Regions from separate parts of the Streptomyces sp. NPDC051664 genome, predicted to be linked through region 2. Evidence: riboswitches for the same ligand, from Rfam matches in the RefSeq annotation. Region 2 holds a riboswitch; each other region holds the start of a gene.
The links. Region 2 has a riboswitch for cobalamin ahead of ACIA8E_RS08235 (prenyltransferase/squalene oxidase repeat-containing protein). Riboswitches for the same ligand answer to the same signal wherever they lie in the genome.
Positions count from the first base shown of each region.

Region 1: another riboswitch for cobalamin. It lies ahead of ACIA8E_RS23390 (cobalamin biosynthesis protein); the one in region 2 lies ahead of ACIA8E_RS08235 (prenyltransferase/squalene oxidase repeat-containing protein).
Region 3: another riboswitch for cobalamin. It lies ahead of ACIA8E_RS12650 (CbtB domain-containing protein); the one in region 2 lies ahead of ACIA8E_RS08235 (prenyltransferase/squalene oxidase repeat-containing protein).
Region 4: another riboswitch for cobalamin. It lies ahead of ACIA8E_RS02190 (ribonucleoside-diphosphate reductase subunit alpha); the one in region 2 lies ahead of ACIA8E_RS08235 (prenyltransferase/squalene oxidase repeat-containing protein).

Region 1 covers NZ_JBITCU010000012.1:193,711-197,874, reverse strand. Annotated here, with positions in the region: gene ACIA8E_RS23400 (anion permease) at 9-1,289, shown strand; gene ACIA8E_RS23395 (hypothetical protein) at 1,302-1,535, shown strand; cobalamin riboswitch at 1,699-1,830, shown strand; gene ACIA8E_RS23390 (cobalamin biosynthesis protein) at 1,981-2,961, shown strand; partial or broken gene ACIA8E_RS23385 (cobyric acid synthase) at 2,958-4,164, shown strand, end outside.
Region 2 covers NZ_JBITCU010000003.1:425,160-429,323, reverse strand. Annotated here, with positions in the region: gene ACIA8E_RS08240 (MBL fold metallo-hydrolase) at 183-1,220, shown strand; cobalamin riboswitch at 1,425-1,559, shown strand; gene ACIA8E_RS08235 (prenyltransferase/squalene oxidase repeat-containing protein) at 1,669-2,934, shown strand; gene ACIA8E_RS08230 (SCO2322 family protein) at 2,931-3,623, shown strand; gene ACIA8E_RS08225 (energy-coupling factor transporter transmembrane component T) at 3,620-4,164, shown strand, end outside.
Region 3 covers NZ_JBITCU010000005.1:288,333-292,496, forward strand. Annotated here, with positions in the region: gene ACIA8E_RS12635 (hypothetical protein) at 7-561, opposite strand; gene ACIA8E_RS12640 (Asp23/Gls24 family envelope stress response protein) at 727-1,230, opposite strand; gene ACIA8E_RS12645 (histidine phosphatase family protein) at 1,478-2,074, opposite strand; adenosylcobalamin (AdoCbl) riboswitch at 2,202-2,350, shown strand; gene ACIA8E_RS12650 (CbtB domain-containing protein) at 2,354-2,572, shown strand; gene ACIA8E_RS12655 (CbtA family protein) at 2,601-3,374, shown strand; gene ACIA8E_RS12660 (GNAT family N-acetyltransferase) at 3,464-4,051, opposite strand.
Region 4 covers NZ_JBITCU010000001.1:485,709-489,872, reverse strand. Annotated here, with positions in the region: gene ACIA8E_RS02190 (ribonucleoside-diphosphate reductase subunit alpha) at 1-2,193, opposite strand, end outside; cobalamin riboswitch at 2,337-2,475, opposite strand; gene ACIA8E_RS02185 (GNAT family N-acetyltransferase) at 2,516-3,016, opposite strand; gene mctP (monocarboxylate uptake permease MctP) at 3,257-4,164, opposite strand, start outside.

The DNA.
Region 1 (4,164 bases), on a different contig from region 2:
CTGGGTAAATGGAACACATCACGCTGCTCCTCGCGATTGTGATCGTGACAGCTCTAGTGTTCGATTTCACGAACGGTTTCCATGACACCGCCAACGCGATGGCTACCACCATCTCGACCGGCGCTCTCAAACCCAAGACAGCGGTGGCCATGTCCGCCGCTCTCAACCTGGTCGGCGCGTTCCTGTCGGTCGAGGTCGCCAAAACGATCTCCGGCGGGATCATCAACGAGAACGGGCTGCGGACAGAAGTCATCTTCGCGGCCCTCGTCGGCGCCATTCTGTGGAATCTGCTGACCTGGCTGGTCGGCCTGCCGTCCAGTTCCTCCCACGCCCTCTTCGGCGGTCTCATCGGCGCCGCGGTGATGTCGGCGGGCTGGTCCTCGGTCGACGGCGGCACCGTCGTCACCAAGGTGCTGCTCCCCGCGGTCGCCGCCCCGGTCGTCGCCGGTCTCGCCGCACTGCTGGCGACCAGGCTGACGTACCGGATCGGCGGCAAGGTCCGTAACGACGCCCAGGGGAAGGCCACCGCGAAGGGCTACCGCGCCGGCCAGATCGCCTCGGCCGGACTGGTCTCGCTCGCCCACGGCACCAACGACGCGCAGAAGACCATGGGCATCATCACCCTGGCCCTGGTCACCGGCGGCGTTCTCTCCCCCGGCTCCAACCCGCCGGTCTGGGTCATCGTCTCCGCGGGTATGGCCATCGCGCTCGGCACCTACCTCGGCGGCTGGCGCATCATCCGCACCATGGGCAGTGGCCTCACCGAACTCAAGCCGCCGCAGGGCTTCGCCGCCCAGACCAGCGCGGCCACGGTCATCCTGGCCTCCTCGCACCTCGGCTTCTCCCTCTCCACCACCCAGTCGTGCTCCGGCGCCGTGATGGGTGCGGGGCTGGGCCGCCGGGGCGGTGTGGTCCGCTGGTCCACCGCGACCCGGATGTTCATCGCCTGGGGTCTGACCCTGCCGGCCGCCGGTCTGGTCGGTGCGGGCGCGGAATTCCTCACCAAGCAGGGCACCTGGGGTGTCGCCGTCGTCGCCATGCTGCTGATCGGCGGGTCCGCCGCCATCTGGCTGCTGTCCCGCCGCAAGCCGGTCGGTCACGGCGATGTCGCTCCCGCCGCCGAACCGGCGGGTGTCATCACCACCGCCATGGCGGCCGTCACCCCGCCGCCCACCGGGGCCGCGGCTCCGGCCACCACGGCGGACGCGACCGCAGCCACGGACCTCAAGACCACCATCCCGGCCCCGGCCGGAACCGTCGCCGATCCGGCGCGGCCCGCCACGGTGTAAGGACAGATCACCATGAACATCGACTGGGCAGCTCTCGGCTCCGTCTTCGGCGTCTCCCTCGTCGTCACCGTGGCGCTGGTGGGCCTCTTCACCCTGGGCATCGTCGGCCTCTCCAAGCAGCCGGAACCGGCGGCGCAGGGCGGCTCGACCTCAGGCTCCCTGGCACTCGCCCGCACCGGCGCGTACCTCTGCTTCGGGCTCTGCGCGGCCGCGGTCGCGTACGGGATCTATCTGATCGTCGCCTGAGCACCTGACCGCACTCCGTCATCGGGGTCCCGTCGGGCCGGACACACCTCGCGTGTGTCCGGCCCGATGTGCGTCTGCGCACACTGCGCCGCCGCAGGTCAAGGCCAGGTTGACGGGCATTCGCGGAGCGTGGTGGACTGCCGGAGCCATTTACGGCGACAGCAGAGGAAGCCGGTGCGAATCCGGCGCGGTCCCGCCACTGTCACCGGGGAGCAGTCCCCCACACCGGAAGTCACGGCTCGCGCAGGCGGGCTGGAAGGCCGGGGGAACTGCGGATCCGGGAGCCAGGAGACTCTCGCCGCCGGTCACGTCGAACCAGGGCGCGGACCCTGAGTGAGGACATATCGCCATGCCCGGCTGCCGTGCGTCGTCGTCCGTTTCTGTGCCGCTCCCGCCGGGAGCCGGCTGTACGAAGGTCCTTCGAGGCGCAACGGCCGGCTGAGCGGTGCGAGCCGACCGCATCTTCGCGTACGGCGCCACGGCCGGTCTGATCGGCGATCAGCTGCTCGGTGATCCCCGCCGACGGCATCCGGTCGCCGCGTTCGGACGGGCCGCCGCGGCCGTCGAGCGCCGCCTGTGGCGCGACCACCGCGGGTGGGGCGCACTGCACACCCTGGTCTGCGCCGGAGGAGCCGCGGCTGGAGCCGCGCTGGCCGCCCGTGCCCTGCGCCGTCATCCCGCCGCCTCCGTCGCCCTCACCGCGGCCGCCACCTGGTCGGTCGTCGGCGGCACATCGCTGGGGCGGGAGGCCCGCGCCATCGGCGGCGCGCTGGCCGCCGATGACATCGCACTGGCCCGTGAGCGGCTCCCCCATCTGTGCGGCCGCGACCCGCACTCCCTCGACGGGCCGCAGATCGCCCGCGCCGTGGTGGAGTCCGTAGCCGAGAACACCTCCGACGCGGTGGTCGGCGCGCTGGTGTGGGGCGCACTGGGCGGCGTGCCCGGACTCGTCGCTTTCCGGGCCGTCAACACCCTCGACGCCATGGTCGGGCACAAATCACCCCGCCATCTGCGCTACGGCTGGGCCTCGGCCCGGCTGGACGACGTCGTGGGCTGGCCCGGTGCCCGGCTCACGGCCGCGCTCGCCGTGGTTGCCGGGGGCCATCCACGTCGGGCGGTACGCGCCTGGCTGGCCGACGCCGGCAAGCACCCGAGCCCCAACGCGGGTCCGGTGGAGGCCTCGTTCGCGGGCGCGCTCGGTGTACGGCTCGGCGGGACCCTCGCGTACGGCGGCCGTGTCGAGCACCGGCCGGTGCTGAACGGCGCGGCCGGCCGTGCGGTGGAGACCGAGGACATCGAGCGCGCGGTGCGGCTGTCGCGCCGGGTGGGGGTGCTGGCCCTCGGCGTGTGCGCGGCGGGCCGGCTGATCGCGGGACGGCGGTCGTCCACGGGGCGGCGCCGGGCCGCGGGACGGAGCGGAGAATGAGCGGCGGACTGCTGGTCGCCGGAACCACGTCGGACGCGGGCAAGAGCGTCGTGACAGCAGGCATCTGCCGCTGGCTGGTGCGCCAGGGGGTGAAGGTCGCGCCGTTCAAGGCGCAGAACATGTCGCTGAACTCGTTCGTCACCCGCGAGGGCGCGGAGATCGGACGTGCACAGGCGATGCAGGCCCAGGCAGCCCGGGTGGAGCCGACCGCGCTGATGAACCCGGTACTGCTCAAGCCCGGCAGCGACCGCTCCAGCCAGGTCGTCCTGATGGGCAGGCCGGTGGGCGAGATGAGTGCACGCGGCTACCACGGAGGGCGGCAGGAGTCGCTGCTCTCCACGGTCGTGGACTGTCTGGAGCAGCTTCGGGGCACGTATGACGCGGTGATCTGCGAGGGGGCGGGCAGCCCGGCCGAGATCAATCTGCGCCGCACCGACATCGTGAACATGGGGATCGCGCGGGCCGCGCGATTCCCGGTGGTCGTCGTCGGCGACATCGACCGCGGCGGTGTCTTCGCCTCCTTCTTCGGTACGACGGCGCTGCTCAGCGCCGAGGACCAGGCGCTGATCGCGGGCTATCTGGTCAACAAGTTCCGCGGCGACGTGTCGCTGCTGGAGCCGGGGCTCGACATGCTGCACGGGCTGACCGGGCGGCCGACGTACGGGGTGCTGCCGTTCGCCCATGGCCTGGGCATCGACGAGGAGGACGGACTGCGGGTCTCGCTGCGCGGAGCCGTACGCGAGTCGGTCGTCGCGCCGCCGCACGGCGAGGACGTGCTGCGGGTCGCGGTGTGCGCGGTGCCGCTGATGTCGAACTTCACCGATGTGGACGCGCTGGCCGCCGAACCGGGTGTGGTGGTGCGGTTCGTGGACCGGGCGGAGGAGCTGGCCGACGCGGACCTGGTGATCGTGCCCGGCACGCGCGGCACGGTGAAGGCGCTGGCCTGGCTGCGCGAACGGGGGCTGGCCGACGCGCTGCTGCGGCGGGCTGCCCAGGGGCGTCCGGTGCTCGGCATCTGCGGCGGGTTCCAGGTGCTCGGTGAGCGCATCGAGGACGAGGTGGAGTCGCGGGCCGGGCAGGTCGACGGGCTCGGGCTGCTTCCGGTACGGATCCGGTTCGACCGGGAGAAGACCCTGGCCCGGCCGGTCGGTTCGGCGCTCGGGGAGCCGGTGGAGGGGTACGAGATCCATCACGGGGTCGCCG
Region 2 (4,164 bases):
GCACCTGACTCCATACCTGACTCCGTGTCAGAACTGATACCAGTTCCAGTTCCAGGAGTCCACGGATCCGACGGCGATCGACCTCGGAGGAATAGTCGACCAGGGCTACTACTGGAACGAGTTCTCGTTACAGTGGATGCGGCGCAGCACGGCCGCATGACGGGACGAGAGATGGGGACCACATGACACAGGTGACCGAGCACGGTGGCGGCGTGTGGTCCATCAAGGTCCCCATCCCGGACAACCCGCTCGGCCACACCCTGGTACACGTCCTGGACACCGGCCGCGGCCCGGTCCTGATCGACACCGGCTGGGACGACCCGGAGGCCTGGGACACCCTGGTCGCGGGCCTCACCGCCATCGGAGTCGGCATCACCGACATCCATGGCGTGGTCATCACCCACCACCACCCCGACCACCACGGCCTCTCCGGCCAGGTCCGCGAATCATCCGGGGCCTGGATCGCGATGCACGCCGCGGACACCGCGATCGTGCGCCGCACCCGCGAGTCCGAACCGGGCACCTGGCTGACCTACCTGGCGGTGAAACTCACCGCGGTCGGCGCCCCCGAGGACCACCTCGCCCCCCTGCGCGCCGCCCGCGCCGCCGGCCGGATGCGCACCCTGCCCGGCCTGCGCGCCGCCCTCCCGGACCGCGAGATCGTCCCCGGCGAGCTGCTCGACCTGGCGGGCCGCCGGCTCCGGGCGGTCTGGACGCCGGGCCACACCCCCGGCCATGTCTGCCTGCATCTGGAGGAGGACCACCCGGCGAACCTGCCCGGCCGCGGCCGGCTCTTCTCCGGCGACCATCTGCTGCCCGGGATCAGCCCGCACATCGGGCTGTACGAGGACCCGGACGACGCGACGGTCACCGACCCACTGGGCGACTACCTCGACTCGCTGGAGCGCATCGGCCGGCTGGGGGTCGCCGAGGTGCTGCCCGCCCACCAGCACGCGTTCCCGGACGCGGCCCGGCGCGTACAGGAACTCCTCGACCACCACGAGGAGCGGCTGACCGGCCTGCTCGCACTGCTGGCCACCCCGTTGACGCCGTGGCAGCTGGCCGAGCGGATGGAGTGGAACCGGCCGTGGGAACAGATCCCGCACGGCTCACGGAACATCGCGGTCTCGGAGGCCGAGGCCCACGTCCGCCGACTGGTGAAGCTGGGGCGCGCGGAGGCGATGACAGGGAGCGATCCGATGACGTACATCGCGGTGTGAGGGGGTTCGCCGACGGCCTTCCGACACCGAGCCGCTCCTCCACCTGAACGCGACGAGGCCACACCATGGCCACGGTTCGCGATGAGGCACTGGTCGTCATCAGGGACCGACCTCCTCTCCCACCGCTCCGCTCCGTCCCGACCCGGCCCCACGGGTGACGTACGTCGCCGTCCCGGGCGCCCCTCCGCCCGAAGGGGCGGGCTACGCCCCGGTAGAGTGTGGGCGTCGTCATCATGCCCGTTCAGGGGGAAGCCGGTGCGAATCCGGCACTGACCACGCAACCGTGAGCCGCTGACACAGCGGTGAGTCGGAATGCCCTGTCCGCGGTCGTGACCGGCTCGCGTCACCGGAACCCCGGTGACCGGCACCGTCGAGGCATACGGGGCCGGAGCCTGGTGCCTGAGTGTGCCTGTGCCCGGTTCCCACCGCAGGAGAGGCCCAGCCCACCATGACCGTTCGCCGCACCGCAGCAACGCTCGCCGCCACCGCCACCGTGCTCTGTGCGGCCGCTGCCCCGGCCGCGGTGGCGGCGCCGTCTCCGTCGCCCACCCCGTCCGTCGCGCTGCCGTCCGGGCTGTACGGCACCAAGGACCCGACGTACGACGGGGTCTGGAGGCAGTCGCTGGCCTTCATCGCCCAGCGGCTCGAAGGGGTCACCCCCGCGGCCGCGGCCGTCGACTGGCTGGTCGCCCAGCAGTGTGACAGCGGCGCCTACGCCTCGTACCGCGCGGATGTCAGCAAGCCGTGCGACGCGAAGACCATGACGGACACCAACGCCACCGCCGCCGCGGTCCAGGCGCTCGCCGAGGTCGGCGGGCACGGCGATGCCGTCGACAACGGGGTCGCCTGGCTGAAGTCCGTTCAGAACGAGGACGGCGGCTGGGGTTACAACCCGGGCTCGCCCAGCGACGCCAACTCCACCTCGATCGTGATCGGCGCCCTGGCCAAGCGGGGCCAGCGGCTCGGCGATGTGACGACCGAGGGCGGCAAAACGCCGTACGACGCGCTGCTCGAGCTGGCGATCCCGTGCGGCGGCAAGGACGGCGGGGCGTTCGCGTACCAGCCCGACAAGGCCGGCAAGCTCGCCGCCAACGCGGACGCCACCGCTGCCGGTGTGCTCGGTTCCATGGGCAAGGGGCTGGCCGCCTGGAACAATTCCGCGTCCGAGGACAAGGCGCCCACCTGCCACAAGGGCGCCGTCGTCAAGCCCGAGCAGGCCGCCCAGAACGGCGCGCACTATCTCGCGGGTGCCCTCGCGAAGACCGGCCACCTCAACCAGCCGCCGATGCCGGGCGCCACCGACACCACCGAGCAGCCCGACTTCGGCAACACCGCGGACGCGGTCGTCGCCCTGGCCGCCGCGGGCCACCAGGACAAAGCGGCCGACGCGCTCGGCTGGCTGAAGAAGCACGCCGCGCCCTGGGCGGCCCAGAACGGCCCCGCCGCCTACGCCCAGTTGGTCGTGGCCGCGCACACGTCCGGCGCCGATGCCCGCGACTTCGGCGGTGTCGACCTGGTCGAGCGGCTGAACGCGACCGGACCGAAGCCGGCCGCCGTCCACACACCCTCGCCGGCCACCAGCGACTACGCGGCGCAGGACGGCACCAGCGACGACGCCGGTCTCGGCGTGTGGTGGCTCGTCGGTATCGGTCTCGCCGCCGGTGCCGGTGTCGGCTTCCTCATCAGCAGCCGCCGGAAGAGCCCGCAGCTGTGAACCGGGCGGGGAATCGATCCGGGTGGCCGGCGGCGGGCGCCCTGCTGCTCGTTCTCGGCGCCGTCCTGACCCTGTTCGGCGCGGGCACCGCCCACGCGGCCGGCTACCGCTATTGGTCGTTCTGGGAGGGCAAGGGGACGGGCTGGACGTATGCCACCCAGGGCCCGTCGCTGGTCCGGCCCGACGACGGTGCGGTGCAGGGCTTCCGGTTCTCGGTGAGCGAGGACTCCCAGGACTCGGCGAAGCCGCGCCGCGCCCCCGACTTCGCGGCGATCTGTGCGGACACCCCCGCCAAGGACGGCACCAAGCGGGTCGCGCTCGTCATCGACCCCGGCACGGCGGCGGACGCCCCTGACGGGGAGACGCCGCCCGCGCCGCGTACCGCGTGCGCGCAGGTCGCCGAGGACGCGAGCGCCGCGGAGGCCCTCGCCTCCGTGGCCAAGCCGCTGCGCTACAGCAGTGAGGCACTGCTCTGCGCGATCTCCGGCTATCCGGCCTCGGGCTGCGGTGAGCAGGTCTCCGGCACCGGGCACGCCGACACTACGTCGCAGGCGCCCGCGAGCCCGTCCGCCTCCGCCCACCCGGGGAGTGGCCGCGGCGGTCCGTCCGCCGGGATGCTCGCCGGTGTCGCCGCCGTCCTTCTGCTCGGCGTCGCCGCGGTCGTGCAGGCCCGCCGCCGCCGCGGATGACCGTCTCCGCCGGCACGGCCCGGCAGGTCCCTGCCCTGCGTGCCCTCGAGGCGACCCGCAGCAACGCCCTGCCCGCCGGGGCCTGGTGGCTGTGGGCGCTCGGGCTGGCCACCGCCGCCTCCCGGACCAGCAATCCACTGCTGCTCGGGCTGCTGGTGGGGGTGGCCGGTTACGTCGTGGCGGCGCGCCGGACGGATGCGCCGTGGGCCCGTTCGTACGGGGCGTTCATCAGGATCGGGCTGTTCGTCGTAGGCGTGCGGCTGCTGTTCTCCGTCTTTCTCGGCTCGCCGATCCCCGGTACGCACCCGGTGTTCACCCTGCCCGAAGTGCCGCTGCCCGACTGGGCGCAGGGCGTCAGGATCGGCGGCCGGGTCACCGCCGAACAGCTGCTCTTCGCGCTGTACGACGGGGCGAAGCTGGCCACCCTGCTGATCTGCATCGGCGCGGCGAACTCGCTCGCCAACCCGGCCCGGCTGCTGAAGTCGCTGCCGGGCGCCCTGTACGAGGCGGGTGTCGCGGTCGTCGTCGCGATGACGTTCGC
Region 3 (4,164 bases), on a different contig from region 2:
GCCGGGTCAAGTGTGTTGCTGCCCCGGCCTGTCGCCGTTGGTGAGCAGGTCGTCGAAGAGTGCGCGGTAGTGCACCATCGCTCCCCGCAGTTCCTCGGTGGTCGTCTGCTGGCCACCGGCTCGTGCATTGACTTCGTGGGCGGCGCGGTAATGCTCCAGCGTGCGCCCGTGTTCGACCGACAGATCCTTCACCTGCTGCTCATAGCCCTCGGTCGGGTAACCGCGTTCCTTCATGAGCCGGGTCACCAGCTGGTCCGCCTCACCGACCGCCTCTTGCGGACGGTCCACGAAGTGCTCCTGCACGCTGTTCCACTCCTGCGCGTACTGCTGACGAGCGGTCGAGGGCAGCGGCTTGAGATCGAGGTCGTCGTGACGTTGCTCGCGGTCGCGCAGATCACGCTCGGCCGCCGTGCGGCTGTCACCGGCTTCAACAGTGCGCTCGTACTCGGGCCCGAAGCGCTCCCGCAGATGCCGCCGCCGAATGGCGAGCCGGACAATCACCGCGAGGGCGACAAGGACCACCACCACGACGACGATGGCAACAATGATTCCTGTGGACATCTGGTCCTCCGATCGAGGTCAGCCACCCCCGTCATGTGCGGCTGCCTCAGTGGCCCTGTACCAGGCGGATATCCGACGGACCTCGGGAGACAGCCGAGGTTTCAGGCCGACGACACGGCCGATGGTCACCCCCTTCGACCAGGTGCGATCCGGTCCGGCGAACCCCTACACGACTCGCCTCTCCGGCACCTGCTCCTCCTCTTCCTCGTCGGGCAGCTTCACGTCGGTAACCGTGATGTCGACCTCTACGACCTCCAGACCGGTCATCCGCTCGATGGCGGCGATCACCTCGGTCCGGATGTCGCCCGCGAGCTCGACGATCGGGAAGCCGTATTCGACGATGATCGACAGGTCGACCGCGGTCTGGACCTCGCCGACCTCGACCTTGACCCCGCCGGTGACGGACCGACCTCCCGCTCCGGGCACTCGCTCCCGCGCGGTCCCCATACCGCGGATGAAGCCTCCGCCCATGCCCTGGACTCCGGGCACGCTCCGGGCCGCCAGCCCGGCGATCTTCGCCACCACGCCGTCGGCGATCGTGGTACGCCCTCGTGCCCCGGGTTCCGTCCGGCGGTTTTCTCGGCGGTTTTCGCTCTGCGGTCCTGCTCCGTGCGTGGACTCGGATGGGCGGGTGGTCTCGGGCCGGCTCAGCTGCGTCTGATCGGTCATGGTCGGTCGCCCTTCCGAAGAGGAGGTGGGCTCGATCGCCTTGGCCATTTTACGTACGATTTGTCAGCATTGCTTGGGCGGAAGGGTTCGCGGCCGGGTCCGCCGCGGAGGGGAGCAGTTCGGTGTGGGGGAGTCGGGTCCCGGGTGCCCGCCCTTCATCCGGGACAGGGGAGGCGCAGTCCGTCGTGACGCATGGTGGAGGGGGCGTACGTGATACCGCGGTCCGTCACGGAGACGGCTCACCCGGCTACCTTCCGTGCGCTGGGGTGTTCTGGTCCGTTCCGGTGCTCAGGGGCCGCCCGCAACGCAGGTTCCAACGCCCGGACCGGCCGCTGAGCTCGGTCAGTGTCAGCGGAGCGACGTCCAGCCGCCAGAACGCCTGCGGCGGAAGGCCCAGCGCATGCACGATCGCGGCCCGCACCGCAGCGGGTTCGACCACGGCGAGCACGCTGCCGTCATCGGCGCCCTCCCCATGCAGCGAATCCAGCCAGCCGCCCACCCGCGCATGCAGATCCAGCAGCGACTCACCGTCGTGCGGGGCGGCCGAGGGGTCGGACAGCCAGGTCGACACCGCCTCCGGCTCGTCCCGGCTCACCTCCGCCAGCCGTTGTCCGCGCCAGCGACCCAAGTCCCAGCCGCGAAGGGCAGGTTCGGGCTCGGACCGCAGCCCCAACGCCTCGGCGGTCCCGGCGCACCGCGCGTCCGAGCCGTGCACCCGGCGGTCGGCAGCCGGCACCTCGGCCGCGGCCGCACGCGCCCGCCGGACGCCGGACGCGTCGAGCGGGGTGTCGCCGTCGAAGCGGGCCTCGCGCAGCGCCGCGTTGAGCGCCGGTGAGATCAACATCACCCGTACCGTGAACACCCGCGTCAACTCCCTGAACTGTGGCCTCTTCAGTAAGCACACCATGGCATCCGGGGCTGTGGGGTGGGCAGATGGTGCCATGGCGGCGGGGTGCTCCCAGACGGTATGGTCGCGACGAACATGACGACGGTGTGATGGAAGTCCGGTGAGAATCCGGCACGGTCGCGCCACTGTGAACCCGTATCCGTACGGGAAGTCAGACCCAGCACTGTCGTCTCAGGCACCACGATCGGGACGCGTGTTCCCCCAGGAGGTTCTGCCATGGCACAGACTGCTGCCCCCGCCGCCGTCGCATCACCCGCCATCACTCCCATCTCGCTGAAGGCCATCGCCCCATGGGCGGTCTTCTTCGGCATTCTCATGCTCGTTCTGCTGTACTTCGTCGGCGCCGAGCAGGGCGCCACTGCGGTCATCTCCGGCGAGGGTGTCCACGAGTGGGTCCACGACGGTCGCCACCTGCTCGGTTTCCCCTGCCACTGACATACCGAGCAAGCCAGGGGAACCCCTCATGAACTCCATATCTGTCAGAGCCCTGCTGGTCCGCGGAATGCTGGCCGGCCTGGTCGCGGGCGCGCTCGCACTTGCCGTCGCCTACTTCCTCGGAGAGTCGCGGGTCGACGCGGCGATCGCCCTCGAAGAGGCGCACAGCCACGACCACGGCGGCGGCGAGGAACTCGTCAGCCGCGCCATGCAGTCCACGGCCGGCCTCGCCACCGGTGTCCTCGTCTTCGGCGTGGCCGTCGGCGGCATCGCCGCGCTCGTCTTCTGCTACGCCCTCGGCCGCATCGGCAGGTTCGGCCCCCGGGCCACGGCCGCACTGATCGCGTTCGGCGCCCTGCTGACCGTGTACGTCGTGCCGTTCCTCAAATACCCGGCCAACCCGCCGGCCGTCGGCAACCCCGACACGATCGGCCAACGCACCGCCATGTTCTTCCTCATGGTCGCTCTCAGTGTGCTGCTCGCCATTGCGGCCGTCATCCTCGGCAAGCGGCTGGCTCCTCGCCTGGGCAACTGGAACGCGACGATCGTCGCATCCGCCGCCTACGTCCTCGTCATCGGGCTCGCCTACGCCTTCCTGCCCTCGTTCAACGAGGTCGGCAAGGACTTCCCGGCCGGCCTGTTGTGGGAGTTCCGCCTCGCCACCCTCGCCGTTCAGGCCACGCTCTGGACCACTTTCGGTCTGTTCTTCGGCTACCTGACCGAACGGCTGCTGGTGCCGGGACCGGACCCGGTCCCGGCGGAGGGTGGCACGGTATCCCGCACGGCCACCGCTGCCGGCTGACCGGCCGAAACACCACTACGACCGAACCCGCCAGGAGCTGCCTGGCGGGTTCGGTCGTGGTAGGGGTCCAGCCGCCCGGGTGTCCGGCGTCATGACGGACGTCGAGCCGAGACCTGGGGAGAAGGTGCGGACCCGGCGGCTCCGTCCGTCGCAGCCGCTCCGTCCCCGCGTTCGGCCGCCGATCCGGCCGTCCAGTCGATCCGGTAGTGCCTCAGCAGGTCGTCCTCCCCGACGAAGCGCATCCCGGCCGCTGCCATGACGTGCTGGGACGCGGCGTTGTCGAGGTCGGCGTCGCCCTTGACCGACGCGACACCCTCGGCACGGGCGAACTCCAGCAGCGCGCGCAGAGCCTCGGAGGCGTACCCCTTGCCGCGCATCGCCGGTATCAGGCCGTAGCCGATCGTGACCTGCCCCTGGTCGTCCGGGACGCCATGGAAGCCGACTCCGCCGATGGCGTGCCCGTCCTCGCGGAGGCGGATCTCGTACGCGCCGAACGGCTCGGGATTGCCGGTGTCCGCGCAGTGCTCCAGGAAGTGCCGCGCGCCCGCCCGGTCGCCGTCGTTGGGATAGTCAGGTGCCCAGAGGGCGTCCGGCCCGGGACGGCCTTCCACTACGTACTCCGCCTCTGCGGGGGTCAGAGGGTGGAGCACGAGCCGCGTTGTCACAAGAGCTTCCATGACTCGTCGGACTATCACGGCGGCAAGCCTCGACGCATCGGAATTTTGGCCGACCGAAGAGGGGGTAGCGACGTGCGTAAGGGCCGACTCCCCCCGAACACGCCCGCAGCCCT
Region 4 (4,164 bases), on a different contig from region 2:
GAGCTTGCCGATCGTCGGCGTCTCCAGGAACAGGTTCAGCGACTGGCTCTGGTCGAGGAACGGCGTACGCGCCGCCGCCATGTCGATCAGTCCGCGCTGCGGGATCTCCCACGCCGTGCGGTACAACGCCCGCACGTCCTCCGGGATCCAGGCGAACCCCTGCACCGAGCCGCTCGCCTCGCGCAGCGCCTCACGGGTCCGTGCGTCCCACACGCCGAGCTTCTTCAGCTCATCCACCAGATAGGCGTTGACCTGGAGGAACTCGCCGCTGAGCGTCTCGCGCTTGAAGAGGTTGGAGACCTGCGGCTCGATGCACTCATACACCCCGGCGATCGAGGCGATCGTGGCGGTCGGTGCGATGGCCAGCAGCAGCGAGTTGCGCATACCGGTCTTCGCGATCCGGGCGCGCAGCGTGTCCCAGCGCTCCGGCCAGGTCAGCTCGGTGGCGTAGTGGTCGGGGTGCAGCACACCGCGGGCGGCGCGCGTCTCGGACCAGGCGGGCAGCGGACCGGACCGCTCGGCGAGGTCGCAGGACGCCTCGTACGCGGCGAGCATGATCCGCTCGGAGATCTTCGTGGAGAGTGCGCGGGCCTCGGGGGAGTCGAACGGCAGCCGCAGCTGGAAGAAGACGTCCTGGAGCCCCATCGCGCCCAGGCCCACCGGGCGCCAGCGGGCGTTGGACCGGCCGGCCTGCTCGGTCGGGTAGAAGTTGATGTCGACGACCCGGTCGAGGAACGTCACGGCGGTACGGACGGTGGAGTCCAGCCGCTCCCAGTCGATCTCACCGTCGGCCACGAACGCCCCGAGATTGACCGAACCGAGGTTGCAGACGGCCGTCTCGCCGTCGTCGGTGACTTCGAGGATCTCGGTGCACAGGTTCGACGAGTGGACGACGCGGCCCGGCTCGGCGGTCTGGTTCGCGGTCCGGTTGGAGGCGTCCTTGAAGGTCATCCAGCCCTGGCCGGTCTGCGCGAGGGTCCGCATCATCCGGCCGTACAGCTCACGCGCCGGCATCGACTTGCGGGCCAGGCCCTTGGCCTCGGCAGCCCGGTACGCGGTGTCGAACTCGTCGCCCCACAGGTCGACCAGCTCGGGCACGTCGGCGGGCGAGAACAGCGACCAGTCGCCGTCCGTGTCGACCCGGCGCATGAACTCGTCCGGGATCCAGTGCGCCAGGTTGAGGTTGTGCGTACGCCGCTGGTCCTCACCGGTGTTGTCGCGCAGCTCCAGGAACTCCTCGATGTCCGCGTGCCACGTCTCCAGGTAGACGGCGGCGGCGCCCTTGCGGCGGCCGCCCTGGTTCACCGCGGCGACCGAGGCGTCGAGTGTCTTCAGGAACGGCACGATGCCGTTGGAGTGCCCGTTGGTGCCGCGGATCAGTGAACCGCGGGCGCGGATCCGGGAGTAGGAGAGGCCGATGCCGCCCGCGTGCTTGGAGAGCCGTGCCACCTGGTGGTAGCGGTCGTAGATCGAGTCGAGCTCGTCCAGCGGCGAGTCCAGCAGATAGCAGGAGGACATCTGCGGGTGCCGGGTGCCGGAGTTGAAGAGTGTGGGGGAGGAAGGGAGGTAGTCGAGGCGGCTCATCAGGCCGTACAGCGAGGCGACCTCGTCCAGTGCGTGCGCCGAGTCGTCCTCGGCGAGACCGGCCGCGACCCGCAGCATGAAGTGCTGCGGCGTCTCGACGACCTGACGGGTGTGCGGGTGGCGCAGCAGATAGCGGCTGTGCAGCGTCCGCAGTCCGAAGTAGCCGAACCGGTCGTCGGCGCCGTCGGCGAGCGACTGCTCGACCAGCGCGTCGAGCCGGGCCGCGTGGAGCGCCACGAACGCGGCCGTGCGGTCCGCGATCAGACCCTCGCGGTGGCCGACGGCGACCGAGGCGGAGAAGGACACCGCGCCCTGACCGGCCGCCTCGTCCGCGATGTTGCGGGTGAGGAGGCGGGCGGCGAGCCGGGAGTACGCGGGGTCCTCGGAGATCAGACCCGCGGCGGCCTCGGTGGCCAGCGAACGCAGCTCTGCCTCGTCCGACCGGGCGTTGCGGCCGCGCAGCGCGGCGGCGGCGACGCGACCGGGGTCGGTGTCGGGCAGATCGACGGTGAGGTCGGTCAGGGTCCGCAGCAGTGCGGTCCCGGGTCCGTCGTTCGTGGTTCCCGTGGACTCGGCGACTGAAGCCGGATCGGCTGGCGCGATGGTCATGTGGTGCTCTCCCTCGCTCGGCTCGGGGCCGGGCGGGGAGCGGGGGCAGCCGGGCAGAGGCGTGCCCAGGAAAGGGGGCAGCACTCCGTGCGGCGTCCACCGGCCCATCCGCGAGGCCCGGACGTCTGGGCGTCCGGATCGGTCGAGCCGGACGCGCTGTCGGCAGGTCCTCGGACTTACAGGGTGCGCAAAAGTACACCGATCACACCGTTGCGGGACAGTTCCGGATTCACACCGGATTTCCCTGCGGCGACAGCGAGCACGAGCATACATGTGGGGGCCGCCCGTTGAGGCAGCCCCCACATGTTGTGTCGCTCGGGTTTCACAGGGTGAGGCTGTAGGTAAGCAGTTGGAGGCCTGGAATGGGGTACCAGTCGCGCTCCGGAGTCCGTACGAAGCCCAGGCGGCGGTAGATCCGGTGGGCGGCGAGCATGGTCGACTGCGTCGACAGGACGAGCCGCGCGACGCCGTCAGTACCCCGTGCGCGGTCGATACAGGCCCGTACGAGCGCCTCGCCCGCCCCGAGGCCACGCGCCTCCCGGGCGACGGCGAGCATCCGGAATTCGGCCTCGTCGGGGCCGGCGATGTCGGCCCACGGGTTGCCGGGCGGTGCGTATGTCACGCCGCCCAGTACCCGGCCGTCGGCACCGACCGCGACGAGCACGTCGGCCTCGGCGGCGCGGCGAGGCACGTCGCGGAGTTGTTCGAGATACGGGTCGTCGGCACCGAGGTCGAGCAGGCCGTCGTCGAGGTACGCGTATGCGGTGATCTCGCCGAGGAGGGGGAGTTCGGTGGGGTCGACGGGCCTGATCGATATGTCCATGGCGGAAGTGTGCCGTACGGGGGTGGGGCCCGGGGCAGCTGCCCGGGTGCGCCAGGGGTGCCGCTCCTGTCCGAAACCTGTGTGGCCCGGCCGGCGACGGATCCTTCCTCCGTCGTCGGCCGGGCCACATTTTTGACTGGCGTGCAGGCCTAGGGTCTCTTGTTCGGATCATGCCGGGCTAGCAGGGCCCGGCACGCACATCAGCCGCTCCCTCATCCGGCCTGATCCGAACGAAAGACCCTAGTTGGTCGACGGGCTCGTGTCGGGGGAGGCGGCCGGCTCAGGCCTGGCCAACGGGAGTTCGACCTTCACGCCCGGGTCGCCCGCGTCCGCCGTGTAGTCGGCCGGTGACGTCTCGTCGATCCCGGCCGGGGCCTTCACCGCGTTCAGGACGAACGTCAGCACCACCGTCACCACCACGTTCAGCACGAACGCAGTGAGGCCGATGTAGCCGATCTCGCCGATCCCCGGGATCTCCTTCGAGGAGCCGCCGAAGTGCGCCTGGGTCGGGCTCGCCACCCCGTACGCGGCGAGCGTGCCGTAGACCATGCCGACCGCCCAGCCGGCGAGCAGCGCCCAGCGGTGGAACCACCGGGTGAACAGGCCGCCGACCAGCGCCGGGAACGTCTGCAGGATCCAGATCCCGCCCAGCAGCTGGAAGTTGATCGCGACCGTCTTGTCCATCGTGAGGACGAAGACGAGCGCACCGACCTTCACCAGCAGCGACACCAGCTTGGAGACCTTCGTCTCCTGGGCCGGGGTCGCGTCGGGCTTCAGGAAGTCCTTGTAGATGTTCCGGGTGAAGAGGTTGGCTGCGGCGATCGACATGATTGCGGCGGGCACCAGCGCGCCGATACCGATCGCGGCGAACGCAACCCCGGCGAACCAGTCGGGGAACATGTTCTCGAACAGCTGCGGGATCGCCAGCTGCCCGTTCTGCACCTTGACCCCGGCGGCGATCGCCATGAAGCCGAGCAGCGCCAGCAGGCCCAGCATCAGCGAGTACAGCGGCAGGATGGTGGTGTTGCGCCGGATCACGTCACGGCTGCGGCTGGAGAGCGTCGCCGTGATCGAGTGCGGGTACATGAAGAGCGCGAGCGCCGAACCCAGGGCCAGAGTGGCGTAGCCCCATTGGCCCGTCTCGCCCG